Regions from separate parts of the Paenibacillus sp. FSL F4-0122 genome, predicted to be linked through region 2. Evidence: predicted binding sites of a transcription regulator. Region 2 holds the regulator's gene; the other holds the start of a gene.
What was found. The regulator CtsR, encoded in region 2, represses protease genes until heat stress. The targets are predictions, from matches to a motif close to ATGGTCAATAAAGGTCAAACA.
Positions count from the first base shown of each region.

Region 1: the regulator CtsR is predicted to act here: its motif matches at 2,505-2,525, upstream of clpP (ATP-dependent Clp endopeptidase proteolytic subunit ClpP).

Region 1 covers NZ_JBBODI010000001.1:2,140,768-2,150,498, reverse strand. Annotated here, with positions in the region: gene MHH49_RS09050 (PdaC/SigV domain-containing protein) at 1-982, shown strand, start outside; gene MHH49_RS09045 (GDSL-type esterase/lipase family protein) at 1,094-1,732, shown strand; gene clpP (ATP-dependent Clp endopeptidase proteolytic subunit ClpP) at 1,822-2,418, opposite strand; tRNA gene MHH49_RS09035 (tRNA-Arg) at 2,612-2,686, opposite strand; gene MHH49_RS09030 (sugar-binding transcriptional regulator) at 2,955-4,007, shown strand; gene gap (type I glyceraldehyde-3-phosphate dehydrogenase) at 4,121-5,131, shown strand; gene MHH49_RS09020 (phosphoglycerate kinase) at 5,248-6,429, shown strand; gene tpiA (triose-phosphate isomerase) at 6,456-7,208, shown strand; gene gpmI (2,3-bisphosphoglycerate-independent phosphoglycerate mutase) at 7,210-8,754, shown strand; gene eno (phosphopyruvate hydratase) at 8,828-9,731, shown strand, end outside.
Region 2 covers NZ_JBBODI010000001.1:2,934,468-2,944,198, forward strand. Annotated here, with positions in the region: gene MHH49_RS12475 (MFS transporter) at 1-261, opposite strand, end outside; rRNA gene MHH49_RS12480 (16S ribosomal RNA) at 666-2,223, shown strand; tRNA gene MHH49_RS12485 (tRNA-Ala) at 2,325-2,400, shown strand; rRNA gene MHH49_RS12490 (23S ribosomal RNA) at 2,543-5,468, shown strand; rRNA gene rrf (5S ribosomal RNA) at 5,598-5,714, shown strand; gene MHH49_RS12500 (GNAT family N-acetyltransferase) at 6,136-7,308, shown strand; gene MHH49_RS12505 (CtsR family transcriptional regulator) at 7,603-8,064, shown strand; gene MHH49_RS12510 (UvrB/UvrC motif-containing protein) at 8,095-8,619, shown strand; gene MHH49_RS12515 (protein arginine kinase) at 8,648-9,712, shown strand.

The sequences.
Region 1 (9,731 bases), 790 kb from region 2:
GGAGAATAAAGCTATTGATTCGCGTATCGTTTTAAAGGCAAACGGGATAAATTCGTTACAGGAAGGTATTTTGAAGGAAGGACAGGCCTGGATTCCCATAACTTTTATGCGAGATGTGTTGGGATTACCGCTTGCGTATGATAAGAAGGAAAATGCGTACATGATTGGAAAAGGATCGGCCACGGCGAAGTTGATGTTATCCAGTTACGGTACTTCTGTGTGGGTGAATAACTATTTCATTCGAGAGTATGAAGGGAAGTTAATTAATAATCGCCTCTATGTTCCATCAGGATTGTTAAATGATTATATGGGTTATAAGGTAGATTGGAGTCGGGCCGCTAGTAGGCTGAATGTGGTGAACAGACCGCAGAACGCGCTGACGGTAACCACGGAAACTTATGCTAAAGATCGGGCAGAAGCTTTTATTCAGCTTGATTATCCGAAGATCAGTGGATTCGGCAACTCCAGTGCCCAACAAGCTATTAATAATACTTTGAAGGAAAGTGTTATGAAATTCGCGGCGGGTGCAGAACAGGATATCTCCGATCGAGATGGAGCAGAGCCCAAATACACCTATGATTCAGGTTATGTAGTGACCTACAATCAGAATGGGGTGATCAGCATAGTGATGCATCAGTATAGTGATACGGGCGGCGCTCATGGAATGACTAACCGTGAGGCATTCACCTTCTCGCTTAAAGATGGTAAACGTCTATTGTTGGGCGACCTGTTTGGAGCTAATCCAAACTACAAAAAACAGCTGAATGCTAAGCTGAGCAAGCTGCTGAAGGCAGAGGATAGTTATTTGGGAGGATTCAACGGATTGAATACGGAGAAATATTTCTATCTGAAGGATGACAAGGTTGTTCTGTTCTTCCAATTATATGAGTACACAGCGTATGCTGCAGGCTTCCCTGAGTATACCTTTAGTTTCAAAGAGCTTTTGCCGGATGGCAGCAGCCCGTTTGCTGGCATGAAATAAATGGAGATACCTCGTCTCCGCTAATGTCAGCACAAGGCATCTCCCCCTTACCGGAGTTGTCTCTAGTTCATATGCTAAAGGGAGTAACTAGTTTATGAACGGGGGAGAGCTATGGGCTACCAATATACTGCAATTGGCGATTCCTTGACGACTGGATTTGGTGCTCTGCCAGGTAACGGTTTTGTTCCGGTGTACCGTAGAATGGCAGAAGGGAGACTGCGGACTACTGTAGCCTCTACGAATTTAGGCGTGAACGGAATGACTACTTCAGAGCTGGAGCAGCGGCTGCGCGGAAATTCCATGATGCGTGAGGCCGTTCGAGAAGCCGATATCATCACTGTGTCTATCGGTGGTAATGATTTGATTCACGCGGCCAAATCAGCAGCAAGACAGCAAGGGAACTTATCCGCAGAACTGCGCAGATCGCTTCAGGAATGCAAACAAAATTTCTCTGCAATTATGAATATCCTTATACAATTGAAGGCGAGGACGCGTAGACCTTTTATCATTAGAATTGTGGGATTATATAATCCCTATCCTCAGGTGGTTGGTGCGACAGAGTGGGTCAGACAGTTTAATCAATACGCAGCACAGTACAGCAGCCGAGTATGTGGATTTGCTTCGATTTACAGTGAGTTCGCAGGAAATGAGAGAGGGCTGTTATCCATTGATCATTTGCATCCGAATGGCCGGGGTTATCGCGTAATTGCCGAGAAGCTGGATGCACTAGGTTATGGAGGGCTGAATTGATTGGATTTAGGTCTTCTATAAAATATAAAGAGGCTGTGCCCTATCCGTTATGGTTAGAGCACAGCCTCTTTATATTTTTACTTTATAGCTTACACACCGCTAGGCAATGTCTTCTCGATTACTTTATCTACGATACCGTATTCAGCCGCGTCTGCAGCAGTCATGAAGTAGTCGCGATCTGTATCCTTCTCAATACGTTCTAGAGGTTGACCCGTACGTTCTGCTAGAATACGGTTCAGCTTATCGCGCAATTTGAGGATGCGGCGGGCACGGATTTCAATGTCCGTTGCTTGACCTTGAGCACCACCCAGAGGCTGGTGGATCATGATCTCGCTGTTAGGCAGTGCAAAGCGTTTGCCTTTGGCGCCAGCGTTTAGCAGGAAAGCTCCCATGGAAGCTGCCATACCCACACAGATGGTGGAAACGTCTGGTTTAATGTACTGCATTGTATCAAAAATAGCCATACCTGCAGTAATGGAACCGCCTGGGCTATTCACGTAAAGGTGAATGTCCTTGTCAGGATCTTCGGCAGCCAAGAACAGCATTTGTGCGATGATAGAATTGGCTACCACGTCATTAACCTCCGTTCCAAGGAAAATGATGCGGTCCTTCAGCAGGCGGGAATAGATGTCATAAGCGCGCTCGCCGCGGTTGCTCTGTTCTACTACCATAGGAATATAACTCACGTGGAAAACCTCCTTGATATTGGTTCTTTAAATGTATTCATTTTTACTCTTGCCGTATTACCCACATGATAAACAAATTCAAACAAAAAGTCAAAGAAAGTCAAACTTATATTCAAAAAAAAGAGCCGACAAGCGGCTCTTTGGTTAAGTAGTAGTATAGGCACTACTAAATTATGTGCAAAAATGAAATTAATGGCGCGCCCGCCAAGAATCGAACTTGGATCTCAGGCTTCGGAGGCCTACGTCATATCCATTGGACCACGGGCGCAACAAAAATGATTATAATACAATTTTTACACAATTGCAATGTAATATTAATACTGGACAAGCGCTCTAGGGACAGGCATCGGGCGCTATATCTTTTTCTGACCTTATTAATGTATAAGAAGACAAGCGCTTGAGAATTCTACTCTCGGAAGACTTGCGCTTCGAGCAATATTTGGTTAGAATATGGGTGGGACTTAAAAAGTTTACCCGGGACGTTTTGAGACCATGAACAAGGGAATAGAGGAAGACGAAGTTGCAGGAGTGAAAGTATGCGTAATTTATTAGATATCCAAAAGCAGCTTCTGCCTGATCTCATGGAAACCCTTAAGAGACGGTACACGATTCTTCATCAGATCATGCTGTCCGATATTATTGGGCGCAGAACGCTAGCCGCTTCGCTAGATATGACTGAGCGGGTACTGCGTGCCGAGACGGATCTTCTGAAATCGCAAGGGCTTATTGAGATCGAGAGTGTTGGCATGCGCATTAGCGCTGCTGGACGTAGACTGCTTGATTTGCTAGAGCCGGTTGTTAAGAGCCTATTTGGTCTGGATGAGCTGGAAGAGAAAATTCGAGCAACGTATGGTCTGGATAAAGTTATTGTAGTACCGGGTGATTGTGAGTCATCGCCGTTCACCAAACGAGAGCTTGGCCGGGCGGGTGCGAAAGCGCTGCTGAGTATACTTCGCGCAGATGATACAGTTGCCGTCACAGGTGGATCGACGCTTGCCGATATGGCTGATCAACTGACACCACCGTTGTCCCTTTCCTATAAGAACGCTTGGTTTGTTCCGGCGCGTGGAGGATTAGGAGAGAGTATGGAGATTCAAGCCAACACGATTGCCTCAACAATGGCAAAGCGGGTTGGAGCCAACTACCGGTTGTTGCATGTCCCTGATTTGCTTAGTGGGGATGCATACCAATCGCTGGCACTTGACTCTAATATTGGAGAGATTGTACAAACCATCCGCAGTTCGCGTATTATTGTACATGGGATTGGGGATGCCATTGAAATGACCCGCCGCCGCAAACTGGACGAGGCTACAGTCTCGGAAATCCAGGGTGAAGGGGCAGTGGCCGAATCTTTTGGCTATTATTTCAATGAAGAGGGTCAGGTTGTCCATACCATGCTTACGATGGGTCTACGTCTAGAAGATATTATTCGGACAGAGAAAGTCATCGGTATTGCAGGAGGCAAACCCAAGGCCAAAGCCATTCATGCCATGCTGCGTTTCGGGCAGGAGAATATTCTCGTTACGGACGAGGCTGCCGCAGTAGAAATAGGCAAGGAAATTGACAATCAACTACAGCTATCTTCGTAGTTTTTAGATTGCAGGCAATAACATACTTCTTGCATCATACTTAACATTGTTGTCATGACAGACCTCACCGTCTGTTTTGAATAAATAAAACGAATTCTAGGAGGAACTATTCAATGAGTGTAAAAGTTGGAATTAACGGTTTTGGACGTATTGGACGCCTTGCTTTCCGCCGTATTCAAAATGTAGAAGGTATCGAAGTGGTAGCAATCAACGATTTGACTGACGCTAAGATGCTTGCTCATTTGCTTAAATATGATACAACTCAAGGTAAATTCCAAGGTGATGTTGAAGTGCATGATGGCTTCTTCAAAGTCAATGGTAAAGAAGTTAAGGTTCTTGCTAACCGCAACCCTGAAGAATTGCCATGGGGCGACCTAGGCGTTGATATCGTACTTGAGTGCACAGGTTTCTTCACAACTAAAGAAGCAGCTGAAAAACACTTGAAAGGTGGAGCTAAGAAAGTAGTTATCTCCGCTCCAGCTACTGGCGACATGAAAACTGTCGTTTACAACGTTAACGATGACATTCTTGATGGTACTGAGACTGTTATTTCCGGCGCATCTTGCACAACTAACTGCCTAGCTCCAATGGCAAAAGTACTGAACGACAAGTTCGGTATCGTTGAAGGCTTGATGACTACAATTCATGCTTACACTGGCGACCAAAACACTTTGGATGCTCCACATGCTAAAGGTGACTTCAGACGCGCTCGTGCAGCAGCTGAGAACATCATTCCTAACACTACTGGTGCTGCTAAAGCAATCGGTCTGGTTATTCCAGAACTTAAAGGTAAATTGGATGGTGCAGCTCAACGTGTTCCAGTTGCAACTGGTTCCCTGACTGAGCTTGTAACTGTTCTTGATAAGAGCGTTACTGTTGAAGAAATCAACGCAGCAATGAAAGCAGCTTCCGATCCAGACACTTATGGTTACACTGAAGATGAAATCGTATCTTCTGACATCAAAGGTATGACTTTCGGATCCCTGTTCGATGCTACACAAACTAAAGTATTGACTGTTGGCGACAAACAACTGGTTAAAACTGTTGCTTGGTATGACAATGAAATGTCCTACACTGCACAATTGGTTCGTACTTTGGAGAAATTCGCTAAAATCGCTAAGTAATTGACTTGATATAAGCAACATCTATAGAGCGGAAACAGAAATTCCTTGTTTCCGCTCTTTCTAAATGTATTTCTTGTTTCCTGCTAGAAACAATTTTGGGTGTGGAGGAATTAATCATGAACAAAAAAAGCGTCCGTGATGTAGAAGTAAAGGGTAAGCGCGTATTTGTACGCGTGGATTTCAACGTACCTGTAGAAGACGGTAAAATTACTGATGATACTCGTATTCGCGAAACACTTCCAACCATTAAATATTTGATCGAGAACGGTGCAAAGATCATTCTTGCGAGTCATATGGGTCGTCCTAAAGGCGAATTCGTAGATTCCATGCGTTTGACTACTGCTGCTGAACGTCTGTCCGAGCTTCTTGGCAAACCAGTAGCTAAAGCTGACGAAGCAATTGGCGAAGCTGTAAAAGCAAAAATCGCTGAGCTAGGCGAAGGCGACGTACTTGTACTTGAGAATGTTCGCTTCTACCCAGGTGAAGAGAAAAACGATCCTGAACTGGCTAAACAATTCGCTGAACTGGCTGATTTGTTTGTTAATGATGCGTTTGGCGCGGCTCACCGTGCACATGCATCGACAGAAGGTATCGCTCATTTCCTACCGGCTGTATCCGGTCTTTTGATGGAGAAAGAATTGTCCGTTCTTGGTAAAGCTCTTTCTAACCCAGAACGTCCTTTCACTGCGATCATCGGTGGTTCGAAAGTTAAAGACAAGATTGATGTTATTGATAACTTGTTGTCTTTGGCTGACAACGTCCTGATCGGCGGTGGATTGTCTTATACATTCACTAAAGCACAAGGCTTTGAAATCGGTAAATCACTAGTAGACAACGACAAACTTGACGTTGCTCTTGGATTCATCGAAAAAGCAAAAGCACTTGGTAAAAACTTCATGCTTCCTGTTGATGTTGTTGTTGCTGATAAATTTGGTGCTGACGCTAACACTAAGATCGTTGATTACAATGAAATCCCAGAAGGTTGGGAAGGACTTGATATCGGACCTAAGACTCGTGAACTTTATGCCGATATTATCAAGAACTCCAAGCTGGTTGTCTGGAATGGACCTATGGGCGTATTCGAAATCGATAAATTCGCTGAAGGTACACTTGCAGTAGCAAAAGCTTGTGCAACTACTGAAGGTTACACTGTTATTGGTGGCGGAGATTCCGCAGCAGCAGCAGAGAAATTCCACCTGGCTGATCAAATGGATCATATCTCCACTGGTGGCGGTGCATCCCTTGAGTTCATGGAAGGCAAGGCGCTTCCTGGCGTAGAAGCACTGAACGATAAGTAAGACCTAAGAAGGAGGCAACATAAGTCATGAGAACACCTATTATTGCAGGTAACTGGAAAATGTTCAAAACAGTTCCTGAAGCAGAAAGCTTTATTGCTGAAATTAAAGGCAAAGCAGAAGTAGAAGGCGTTGAGACTGTAATCTGCGCTCCATTTACTAACCTGCCTGCACTTGTAGCAGCTGCAAAAGGTACTAACATCAAGATTGGTGCACAAAACCTACACTTTGAGGATAACGGTGCTTACACAGGCGAGATCAGTGGTGTAATGCTAAGTGATCTTGGTGTGGACTATGTTATCATTGGCCACTCTGAGCGCCGTGCTTATTTCGGCGAAACGGATGAAATCGTGAATAAGAAAATGCATGCTGCATTCCGTCACGGAATTACTCCTATCGTATGTGTTGGCGAAAAGCTCGAAGAGCGTGAAGCTGATCAAACTAAAGCAGTATGTAAAGTACAAACTGAAGCTGCATTCCAAGGTCTTAGTGCCGAGCAAGCAGCAAAAGTTGTTATTGCATACGAACCTATCTGGGCTATTGGCACAGGTAAATCTTCCACTTCCCAAGATGCTAACGAAGTTATTGCTTACATCCGCAGTCTTGTAAAAGATCTGTATGATGCAGCAACAGCTGAAGCTGTTCGTATTCAATACGGCGGCAGCGTGAAGCCTGAGAATGTAACTGAGTACATGGGCCAAAGCGACATCGATGGTGCGCTTGTTGGCGGTGCCAGCTTACAACCGGATTCCTTCGTTCAATTGGTTGAGGGGGCGAAGTAAGATGTCAGCTCCAAAACCCGTAGCTTTGATCATCATGGATGGTTTTGGTTTGCGTGGAACGACAGAAGGTAATGCCGTTGCTCAAGCCAACAAACCTAACTATGACCGTTACCTGAAACAATATCCTAACACTACACTCACTGCTTGCGGTGAAGCTGTAGGCCTTCCGGAAGGGCAAATGGGCAACTCCGAAGTAGGGCATTTGAATATTGGTGCAGGCCGGATCGTTTATCAGGATTTGACTCGTATCGATAAATCGATCCGCGAGGGCGAGTTCTTCGATAACGAAACCCTGGTTAGTGCAGTGAGAAATGCTAAGAACACTGGCAAAAAGCTTCACCTATATGCGCTTGTATCCGACGGAGGGGTACATAGCCATATTAACCACCTGTTTGCTATGCTTGACCTGGCTAAAAAAGAAGATATGCATGAAGTGTATATCCATGCTTTTATGGACGGCCGTGACGTAGCTCCTGATAGTGGGAAGAAGTTTGTCCAAGATCTAGTAGCTAAAATCGAAGAGATTGGCGTGGGTACAATTGCAACGGTGTCCGGACGTTATTACGCAATGGATCGTGATAAACGTTGGGAACGTGTAGAGAAAGCCTACCGTGCTATGGTTTATGGTGAAGGCCCTAAATACACGGATGCTGTGCAAGCCATCACTTCATCTTATGAAAACTCGGTATTTGATGAATTCGTTGAACCTAGTGTAATTGTAGACAGTGAAGGCAAACCTGTAACGGCAGTAGAGAGCGGCGATTCCGTCGTGTTCCTCAACTTCCGTCCTGACCGTGCTATTCAATTGTCACAAGTGTTCACGAATCAAGATTTCCGCGGTTTCGACCGTGGTCCTTTGTTCCCGCAAAACCTGCACTTCGTATGCCTAACTACTTTCAGCGAAACGGTACAAGGTTATGTAGCCTACTCACCGAAGAACCTGGATAACACATTGGGTGAAGTGCTTGTTCAACAAAACAAGAAGCAACTGCGCATCGCGGAAACTGAAAAATATCCGCATGTAACCTTCTTCTTCAGCGGTGGACGTGACGAGGAGCTTCCTGGGGAAACCCGGATCTTAATCAACTCTCCTAAAGTGGCAACCTATGATCTTCAACCTGAGATGAGCGCATACGAAGTGGCTGCAGCCTGCGTAGCGGAAATCGAAGCGGAAAGACAGGATGCTATCATTCTTAACTTTGCCAATCCTGATATGGTTGGACACTCCGGCATGCTGGAACCAACAATCAAGGCTGTAGAAGTGACGGATGAGTGTGTGGGTAAAGTAGTGGATGCGGTTGTTGCCAAAGGTGGCGTTGCAATTATTATCGCTGACCATGGTAATGCAGATATGGTATTTGACGAGAACGGTCGCCCGTTCACAGCTCATACAACCAATCCTGTTCCGTTCATCGTGACTACTGAGAATGTTGTATTGCGTGAATCCGGTATTCTTGCAGACGTAGCACCAACAATCCTCGATTTGATGGGACTTCCTCAACCTGCGGAAATGACCGGACAATCCATGATTGCTAGCCGTAAGTAAGGTAAGGTATAACGCTTTTGATTTTAAGCTATACAAGTAAGACCAAAACAATGTTAAAAGGAGATTAACTTACATGACTATTATTTCTGATGTATATGCTCGCGAAGTCCTTGACTCCCGTGGTAACCCTACAGTAGAGGTTGACGTTTATCTGGAATCCGGTGCTAAAGGCCGCGCTATCGTTCCTTCCGGCGCTTCCACTGGTGCTCACGAAGCTGTAGAACTTCGTGATGGCGACAAATCCCGTTACATGGGTAAAGGCGTTCTGAAAGCTGTTGAGAACGTAAATGAAATCATCGCTCCAGAAGTTATCGGTATGGACGCTCTTGACCAAGTGGGCATCGACAAATTGATGATTACTTTGGACGGAACTCCTAACAAAGGTAAATTGGGTGCTAACGCAATCCTAGCTGTATCCATGGCAGTAGCTCGTGCAGCTGCAGCAGCTTTGGATATTCCTTTGTACGTATACCTGGGCGGATTCAACGCTAAAACTCTTCCAGTACCAATGATGAACATCATCAATGGTGGTGAGCATGCGGATAACAACATCGACGTTCAAGAGTTCATGGTTCTTCCTGTAGGAGCTCCAAGCTTCAAAGAAGCTCTTCGCACAGGTGCTGAAATCTTCCACAACTTGAAATCCGTACTTCAATCCAAAGGCCTGAACACAGCTGTTGGTGACGAAGGTGGTTTCGCACCGAACCTTGGTTCGAATGAAGAAGCAATCACTACAATCATCGAAGCTATTGAAAAAGCTGGTTACAAACCAGGTGTTGACGTATTCTTGGGTATGGACGTTGCTTCCACTGAGTTCTACAAAGACGGTAAATACACCCTTGCTGGCGAAGGTAAATCTTACACTTCCGCTGAGTATGTTGACCTTCTTGCTTCATGGGTTGAAAAATATCCTATCATCACAATCGAAGACGGTATGTCCGAAGACGACTGGGATGGCTGGAAATTGCTTACTGAAA
Region 2 (9,731 bases):
AGCATATCCAATGACGGGTTGGATTACTGATGACGTCATATTTAAAGCGAATGAGATCCATCCAATCTGGGCGAAAGAGAGCAGTAGATTATCTTTGAGAATAGGGAAGATTGCTGGAATGACTGCCTGTATAGAATCATTAAATAAATGAACAAAACTGACAGCTAACAAAATTTTATAAATCGTTGCCTGCTGCAGATTACGCTGCTCTTTGTCCTTGCTGTCTACCGTGGACGCAGCGTCTGTAGGTTTGGTCTTCATTTTGACTCCTCTCTGTACTGATAGTTAGAAGGTAAGATTGGCGAATACGATAAATTCTATTTAGCCACAAATAATGGATGAATGGTATCAATTTGTGTTGTATCGAAGTTATTTATACGAATGATTTTTTTATTTCAAAAAAAGCTTGCAAACTCAATGACAGCATGGTATATTATCTCTTGTGCTTACGACGCATCGCACATACGAAACACAAGCGATGAAAAAATAAGTTGACAAGATAGAAACAAACATGATATACTCTAATTCCTGTGCAAGAGACATTGGATGTCGAAATGCCAGGAGCAAGTTCTTTGAAAACTGAACAAATGGAACGCGTTAATTTTTAAAAAGATTCATTTAATGAATCGTCAGTTTCAAAATGAGCACATCGCTCTTTTCAATACTAATTGGAGAGTTTGATCCTGGCTCAGGACGAACGCTGGCGGCGTGCCTAATACATGCAAGTCGAGCGGAGTTATTTTGAAAGCTTGCTTTCAAAATAACTTAGCGGCGGACGGGTGAGTAACACGTAGGCAACCTGCCCTTCAGACTGGGATAACTACCGGAAACGGTAGCTAATACCGGATAATTTCTTTTTTCTCCTGAGAGAAGAATGAAAGACGGAGCAATCTGTCACTGAGGGATGGGCCTGCGGCGCATTAGCTAGTTGGTGGGGTAACGGCCCACCAAGGCGACGATGCGTAGCCGACCTGAGAGGGTGAACGGCCACACTGGGACTGAGACACGGCCCAGACTCCTACGGGAGGCAGCAGTAGGGAATCTTCCGCAATGGGCGAAAGCCTGACGGAGCAACGCCGCGTGAGTGATGAAGGTTTTCGGATCGTAAAGCTCTGTTGCCAGGGAAGAACGTCCGGTAGAGTAACTGCTACCGGAGTGACGGTACCTGAGAAGAAAGCCCCGGCTAACTACGTGCCAGCAGCCGCGGTAATACGTAGGGGGCAAGCGTTGTCCGGAATTATTGGGCGTAAAGCGCGCGCAGGCGGCTATTTAAGTCTGGTGTTTAAACCTTGGGCTCAACCTGAGGTCGCACTGGAAACTGGGTGGCTTGAGTACAGAAGAGGAAAGTGGAATTCCACGTGTAGCGGTGAAATGCGTAGATATGTGGAGGAACACCAGTGGCGAAGGCGACTTTCTGGGCTGTAACTGACGCTGAGGCGCGAAAGCGTGGGGAGCAAACAGGATTAGATACCCTGGTAGTCCACGCCGTAAACGATGAGTGCTAGGTGTTAGGGGTTTCGATACCCTTGGTGCCGAAGTTAACACAGTAAGCACTCCGCCTGGGGAGTACGGTCGCAAGACTGAAACTCAAAGGAATTGACGGGGACCCGCACAAGCAGTGGAGTATGTGGTTTAATTCGAAGCAACGCGAAGAACCTTACCAGGTCTTGACATCCCTCTGAATCTGCTAGAGATAGCAGCGGCCTTCGGGACAGAGGAGACAGGTGGTGCATGGTTGTCGTCAGCTCGTGTCGTGAGATGTTGGGTTAAGTCCCGCAACGAGCGCAACCCTTAACTTTAGTTGCCAGCAGGTAATGCTGGGCACTCTAGAGTGACTGCCGGTGACAAACCGGAGGAAGGTGGGGATGACGTCAAATCATCATGCCCCTTATGACCTGGGCTACACACGTACTACAATGGCCGGTACAACGGGAAGCGAAGCCGCGAGGTGGAGCCAATCCCATCAAAGCCGGTCTCAGTTCGGATTGCAGGCTGCAACTCGCCTGCATGAAGTCGGAATTGCTAGTAATCGCGGATCAGCATGCCGCGGTGAATACGTTCCCGGGTCTTGTACACACCGCCCGTCACACCACGAGAGTTTACAACACCCGAAGTCGGTGGGGTAACCCGCAAGGGAGCCAGCCGCCGAAGGTGGGGTAGATGATTGGGGTGAAGTCGTAACAAGGTAGCCGTATCGGAAGGTGCGGCTGGATCACCTCCTTTCTATGGAGAATCGTTCTCTGCAATGAGAACATTCAAATCGGAAGCTCAGCTTCCACAACTAATTAACGTGTATCCATTTGTTCGGTTTTGATGGAATTTGCGGGGCCATAGCTCAGCTGGGAGAGCGCCTGCCTTGCAAGCAGGAGGTCAGCGGTTCGATCCCGCTTGGCTCCACCAACAAACTTCATCTATTTGTTATGTCTATACACTTGATCCTTGAAAACTGGATACCGAAACGAATTTGCGTTTTAGAACATCTTTTAGCAACTTGTGCAAACAAGTAAATGTTATTAGTGAGATTTTTCTTCGGAAAAATCAAGGTTAAGCTAATAAGAGCACACGGAGGATGCCTAGGCGCCAGGAGCCGACGAAGGACGTGGCGAACAACGAAACTGCCTCGGGGAGCTGTAAGCAAGCTTTGATCCGGGGGTGTCCGAATGGGGAAACCCAGCTGTGGTAATTCGCAGTTACTCATACCTGAATACATAGGGTGTGTAGAGGCAGACCAGGGGAACTGAAACATCTAAGTACCCTGAGGAAGAGAAAACAATAGTGATTCCGTCAGTAGCGGCGAGCGAACGCGGAACAGCCTAAACCTAAGAGCTTGCTCTTAGGGGTTGTGGGACGTCTCACATGGAGTTACAAAGGAATATGGTAGGTGAAGAGGTCTGGAAAGGCCCGCGATAGAGGTAAAAGCCCTGTAACCTAAACTGTATTCTCTCCGAGACGGATCCCGAGTAGTGCGGGGCACGTGAAACCCCGTATGAATCCAGCAGGACCATCTGCTAAGGCTAAATACTACCTGGCGACCGATAGTGAAACAGTACCGTGAGGGAAAGGTGAAAAGCACCCCGGAAGGGGAGTGAAATAGAACCTGAAACCGTGTGCTTACAAAAAGTCAGAGCCCGATCTATGGGTGATGGCGTGCCTTTTGTAGAATGAACCGGCGAGTTACGTTTAACATGCAAGGTTAAGCCGAGAAGGTGGAGCCGCAGCGAAAGCGAGTCTGAATAGGGCGATTGAGTATGTGGACGTAGACCCGAAACCGTGTGATCTACCCCTGTCCAGGGTGAAGGTGCGGTAACACGCACTGGAGGCCCGAACCCACGTACGTTGAAAAGTGCGGGGATGAGGTGGGGGTAGCGGAGAAATTCCAATCGAACTCGGAGATAGCTGGTTCTCCCCGAAATAGCTTTAGGGCTAGCCTCGGTATAAGAGTAGTGGAGGTAGAGCACTGATTGGGTGCGGGGTCCGCAAGGATTACCAAGCTCAGTCAAACTCCGAATGCCATATACTTATTGCCGGGAGTCAGACAGTGAGTGCTAAGATCCATTGTCAAAAGGGAAACAGCCCAGACCATCAGCTAAGGTCCCCAAGTGTGTGTTAAGTGGGAAAGGATGTGGAGTTGCACAGACAACCAGGATGTTGGCTTAGAAGCAGCCACCATTGAAAGAGTGCGTAATAGCTCACTGGTCGAGTGACTCTGCGCCGAAAATGTAACGGGGCTAAACACACCACCGAAGCTATGGCTAGATACTATGTATCTGGGGTAGGGGAGCGTTGTGTAGGGGTTGAAGGTGTACTGAAAAGAGCGCTGGACACTACACAAGTGAGAATGCCGGTATGAGTAACGAAAAGATCAGTGAGAATCTGATCCGCCGAAAGCCCAAGGTTTCCTGAGGAAGGCTCGTCCGCTCAGGGTAAGTCGGGACCTAAGGCGAGGCCGAAAGGCGTAGTCGAAGGACAACAGTTTGAAATTACTGTACCACCGTAATCCGCTATGAGCGATGGGGTGACGCAGGAGGGTAGTGACGCGGACTGATGGATGTCCGTCTAAGCAGTGAGGCTGATGTGTAGGCAAATCCGCACATCATTAAGGCTGGGCTGTGATGGGGAGCGAAAATTATAGTAGCGAAGGTCATGATCTCACACTGCCAAGAAAAGCCTCTAGCCAGGAGAAGGTGCCCGTACCGCAAACCGACACAGGTAGGCGAGAAGAGAATTCTAAGGCGCGCGGAAGAACTCTCGTTAAGGAACTCGGCAAAATGACCCCGTAACTTCGGGAGAAGGGGTGCCCCGGTAGTGTGAATAGCACGAGGGGGCCGCAGTGAAAAGGCCCAAGCGACTGTTTAGCAAAAACACAGGTCTGTGCGAAGCCGCAAGGCGAAGTATACGGGCTGACGCCTGCCCGGTGCTGGAAGGTTAAGGGGAGTGGTTAGGGGTAACCCGAAGCTATGAACCGAAGCCCCAGTAAACGGCGGCCGTAACTATAACGGTCCTAAGGTAGCGAAATTCCTTGTCAGGTAAATTCTGACCCGCACGAATGGCGTAACGACTTGGGCGCTGTCTCAACGAGAGATCCGGTGAAATTTTAATACCTGTGAAGATGCAGGTTACCCGCGACAAGACGGAAAGACCCCATGGAGCTTTACTGCAGCTTGATATTGAATTTGGGTACGATCTGTACAGGATAGGTGGGAGCCGTAGAAATCGGAGCGCAAGCTTCGGTGGAGGCGCCGTTGGGATACCACCCTGATCGTATCTAGGTTCTAACCTAGTACCCTAATCGGGTACGGGGACCGTGTCAGGCGGGCAGTTTGACTGGGGCGGTCGCCTCCTAAAGAGTAACGGAGGCGTTCCAAGGTTCCCTCAGAATGGTTGGAAATCATTCGCAGAGTGCAAAGGCATAAGGGAGCTTGACTGCGAGACCTACAAGTCGAGCAGGGACGAAAGTCGGACTTAGTGATCCGGTGGTACCGCATGGAAGGGCCATCGCTCAACGGATAAAAGCTACCCTGGGGATAACAGGCTTATCTCCCCCAAGAGTCCACATCGACGGGGAGGTTTGGCACCTCGATGTCGGCTCATCGCATCCTGGGGCTGAAGTAGGTCCCAAGGGTTGGGCTGTTCGCCCATTAAAGCGGTACGCGAGCTGGGTTCAGAACGTCGTGAGACAGTTCGGTCCCTATCTGTCGTGGGCGCAGGAAATTTGAGAGGAGCTGTCCTTAGTACGAGAGGACCGGGATGGACGTACCGCTGGTGCACCAGTTGTTCCGCCAGGAGCATGGCTGGGTAGCTACGTACGGACGGGATAAGCGCTGAAAGCATCTAAGCGTGAAGCCCCCCTCAAGATGAGATTTCCCAATTAGTAAGACCCCTTGAAGACGACGAGGTAGATAGGTTGGAGGTGGAAGTGCAGCAATGCATGGAGCTGACCAATACTAATCGGTCGAGGGCTTATCCTATACTTAGAATGCAGATTCGTTTCGGATTCAGTTTTCAGGCGATTAAGCCTGTAATACGCTTAGAAATTCATTGTCACTTCTGGTGATGAACCGAATTTCACGCGGCAGCGTCTGTTTCACAGACGCATGTTTGGTGGCGATAGCGGAGGGGTTCCACGCGTACCCATCCCGAACACGACCGTTAAGCCCTCCAGCGCCGATGGTACTTGGACCGAAGGGTCCTGGGAGAGTAGGACGTTGCCAAGCACAAATAGACCACTGTTGATAACTCGACAGTGGCTTTTTTGCGTCTATTATAGATTGTGGAAAACTTGTGGATAATTCATTGGAATTTGCAGAAAACTTACGCACATGTGGATAGATGATTAAAAGGCAAAAAATCACCGAATGGTGTGGATTAAGTACATATTTATGTAGATCTGTCAACAGAAAACCTAAGTAATACACGGGTTGCTGTGGATATAGTCAGATTTATGTGGATAGAGGGATTGATAAGTGGATAATTATTTTAACTTGAATAGGACAAGATTACAAGACTATTTTTGAAACTGCTTAAAGCTGTGGATAACTAAAAAAAGTTCGAAAAATATCCTTATAATTCGCACACAATACACTCTCTTGTTATACTAACCATAAAAGTAAATTCATAAATGGTGAGGTGAGTTTTGTGGATATCAGACAGTTGCACTCAGAAGAGTTTGATCTAAGCATGGATTTATCTGAATATGCTTTTCAATACAAGCTGCCTAGTGAGAAAAGGGCTAATGCTAAGGAAAGATTTAAAGCAGAACGCGTATGGGGTGCTTTTGAAGAAGGTACTTTGGAAGCCAAACTTACTCTTCTTCCATTCCAAGTGTACATACAAGGTAGATTAGTACCTATGGGAGGGCTCGCTGGGGTAGCGACATGGCCAGAGAATCGCAGACAGGGACATGTGGCAAAGCTCCTAGCGCATACGCTGCAAACGATGAATGAGGCGGGGCAGACATTATCTTTTCTGCATCCGTTCTTGATCCCTTTTTATCGCAAATTTGGTTGGGAAGTTTATTGTGAATATAAGAAATACTCCATTCCTGTTGCCAAGTTTCCCAAGAAGGTTGAAGTTGAGGGCAAGGTAAGACGCGGTGTTAAAGATATCGTAGTATTGGACAACTTATACAATCGTTTTGCAGTTAGATATAACGGAACACTTAAGCGTGATTTGGACTGGTGGGAGAACTCTGTTCTGGATGATGAAGGTCAGACTGCGGTATTTTATTCACAGCTTGGGGAACCTGAAGGATACGTATTATATAAGATAGAAAATAGAGAACTGGTCATTGATGAATTTGTGTTTTTGAACGAACAGGCCCGGCAGGGGCTGTGGACATTTCTTGCGAATCACGATTCAATGGTGACCGGTGCATCGCTAAAACTGGTGCCATCCGATGATATGTTACCCTTTTTGCTGCCTGATCCGCGTATAGAGCAGGAGAACTATCCTTATTTTATGGCGCGTATTGTGAATGCTAAAGTATTTGTGGAGAGTTATTCTTTTAAGCGTCACAGCAGTCAGAAGAAACAGGTTATTTATATTGAAGATAAATATGCACCATGGAATGACGGGTTGTGGGAATGGACGGTCTCCGAAGAGGGAGCAGCAGCTTTCTTGCGTATAGAGGGTGAACGGGATGCAGCTGACTTAAGCTGTGATATTGGCACGCTGACGATTCTAATGTTTGGATATAAACGCCCTGCAGAGCTGGCTCGTTATGGACTTGTGACTGGTAGTCCGACGGCTCTGGAATGGCTCGAAGAAATCATTCCGCAAGCTGAAACCGCACTTTTTGATCATTTTTAGAAAATAATTAGGCTCTCCCCTTCGAAAGATGCTGGGAGAGTTCTTTATTTCCGAATACATTCGCTGAAAAAAGTGAAAAATAAGAGAATCCTCTTGGAATTAGCACAGAATATGTTATAATATTAAAAAGTCAAAGAAAGTCAAAGTCAACGCACCTGATGGCATACAGTGCGATCCTCTGAATTCGTGAAGTTTTCTTCAGACTTATATGAATGAAGTTCACTAATGAATGTCATTAAGGATGCGGGCCGCAAGCGATATTATGAAGCTTTAAAGAGCACTGGAGGATGAGTGATGCGCAATATCTCTGATATTATTGAACAATATCTGAAGAATATTTTGCATGAAAGTCCCGAAGGTACGGTGGAAATCCAGCGAAATGACCTGGCGGACCAGTTCTCATGCGTACCGTCACAGATCAATTATGTTATTAGTACACGCTTTACACTGGAAAAAGGCTATGTGGTGGAAAGTAAGCGTGGTGGCGGGGGATATATTCGTATTCAACGTTTTGAATTGCCGCCCAACGTGGCACTGCATGCCCATTTAAACCATACTATAGGTGGCGGGATAGATCAGAACGCTGCCGAAGGGTTGATTTATCAACTGGAGGAAGCTGGTTTTCTAAGCAAGCGTGAGGCGTGTCTTATGCGCGCTGCTGTTTCTCGGGATTGCCTAACGGTTAAGATTCCATATCGGGATGAGATTCGGGCCAAGATTATGAAGGCGATGTTAATCTCTTTGTTAGGCAAATAATTGTCAATCATAAGGGAGGGGCTTTCGCTTATGCAATGTCAGGAATGTGGCGTCAAGCCAGCAACACTCCATTTCACCAAGATCGTGAATGGAGAGAAGACAGAATTTCATATCTGCGAGAGCTGTGCGCGGGAGAAGGGTGAACTGATCCCGGGAACTGCTGGAGGATTCTCCATTCACAGCTTGCTGTCCGGTCTGCTTGATCTTGAAGGGGCCGGTAAGGAAAAGACGGCTGCTACGAAGACTACGCAGAGTCTGCAATGTGAGAATTGTGGGATGACGTACTCGCAGTTTAGCAAATTGGGTCGTTTTGGCTGCAGCTCCTGTTATAAATATTTTAACAGTGCACTGGACCCGCTCTTTAAACGGGTGCATGGCAGCACTTCGCATGTAGGCAAGATTCCCAAACGTGCTGGAGCACAGATTGTGTTTAAACGGCAAATTGATGAATTGAAGCTGGAATTACAGCAAAGTATCGCACAGGAGGAATTCGAAACTGCGGCAGAGCTGCGGGATCAAATTCGCCAACTTGAAAAAGAAATGGCACAAGAGTAAAGTCTTTGATATATAGGGGGGATATGACATGTCAAGTCTCCGATTTACTGAACAAGCGCTTAGTGATTGGATGCGCTCGGGAGGCAGTCACTCCGAGATTGTAATTAGCAGCCGTATGCGTATTGCACGTAATTTAGAGCATCTTCCATTCCCTATGCTTGCTTCCTTAGAGCAATCGGAAGAAGTATTAGAGCTGCTGGCCCCTGTGTTTCATGGGGAAACTGCTGCCGAATTCGGATCTTTTCAACTGATAAAGCTTGCTGAAGTGAATGAACTGGACAAAAAGGTATTGGTCGAGAAACATCTCATCAGTCCTAATCTGGCTAATGATTCACGTGGCGCAGCTGTGATATTAAATGAAGATGAGTCGGTCAGCATCATGATTAACGAAGAAGACCATCTGCGGATCCAATGTCTGTTCCCGGGTCTTCAGGTAAGAGAAGCATGGGAACGTGCGACAGCCATCGATGATATCTTCGAATCAGCTGTTAATTACGCTTTTGATGATAAAAGAGGATACTTGACCAGTTGTCCCACCAATGTGGGTACAGGGCTGCGTGCCTCAGTAATGCTGCATTTGCCAGCACTAGTAATGACCCAACAGATCAATCGCATATTGTCAGCAGTGAATCAAGTGGGATTGACTGTAAGAGGAATTTATGGTGAGGGCAGCGAAGCAGTAGGGAACATCTTTCAAATTTCCAATCAGATTACTCTCGGTCAAACGGAAAGTGAAATCATCGAGAACCTTCACAGTGTAGTCACCCAGATTATAGAGCATGAACGAAATGCCCGTGAAAGGCTGCTGGTAGATTCCGCTTTAAGAATTACAGACCGAGTGAAAAGATCTTATGGGATTTTGTGTTATGCAGCTCTAATGGAGCTTAAAGAATCCGCACAACGGCTGTCTGATGTGAGACTTGGGGTCGACCTTGGCATACTGGAAGGCCCTTCGATTTCCGTGCTTAATGAGCTTAACGTTAAGACACAGCCAGGATTTCTGCAAAAAATGTTCGGTGACGAGATGAACGCTACTGAACGGGATATGTATCGGGCGAAACTGCTCCGAGAAACACTGGGAACACAACATTAATATAGATATTTATTATTCA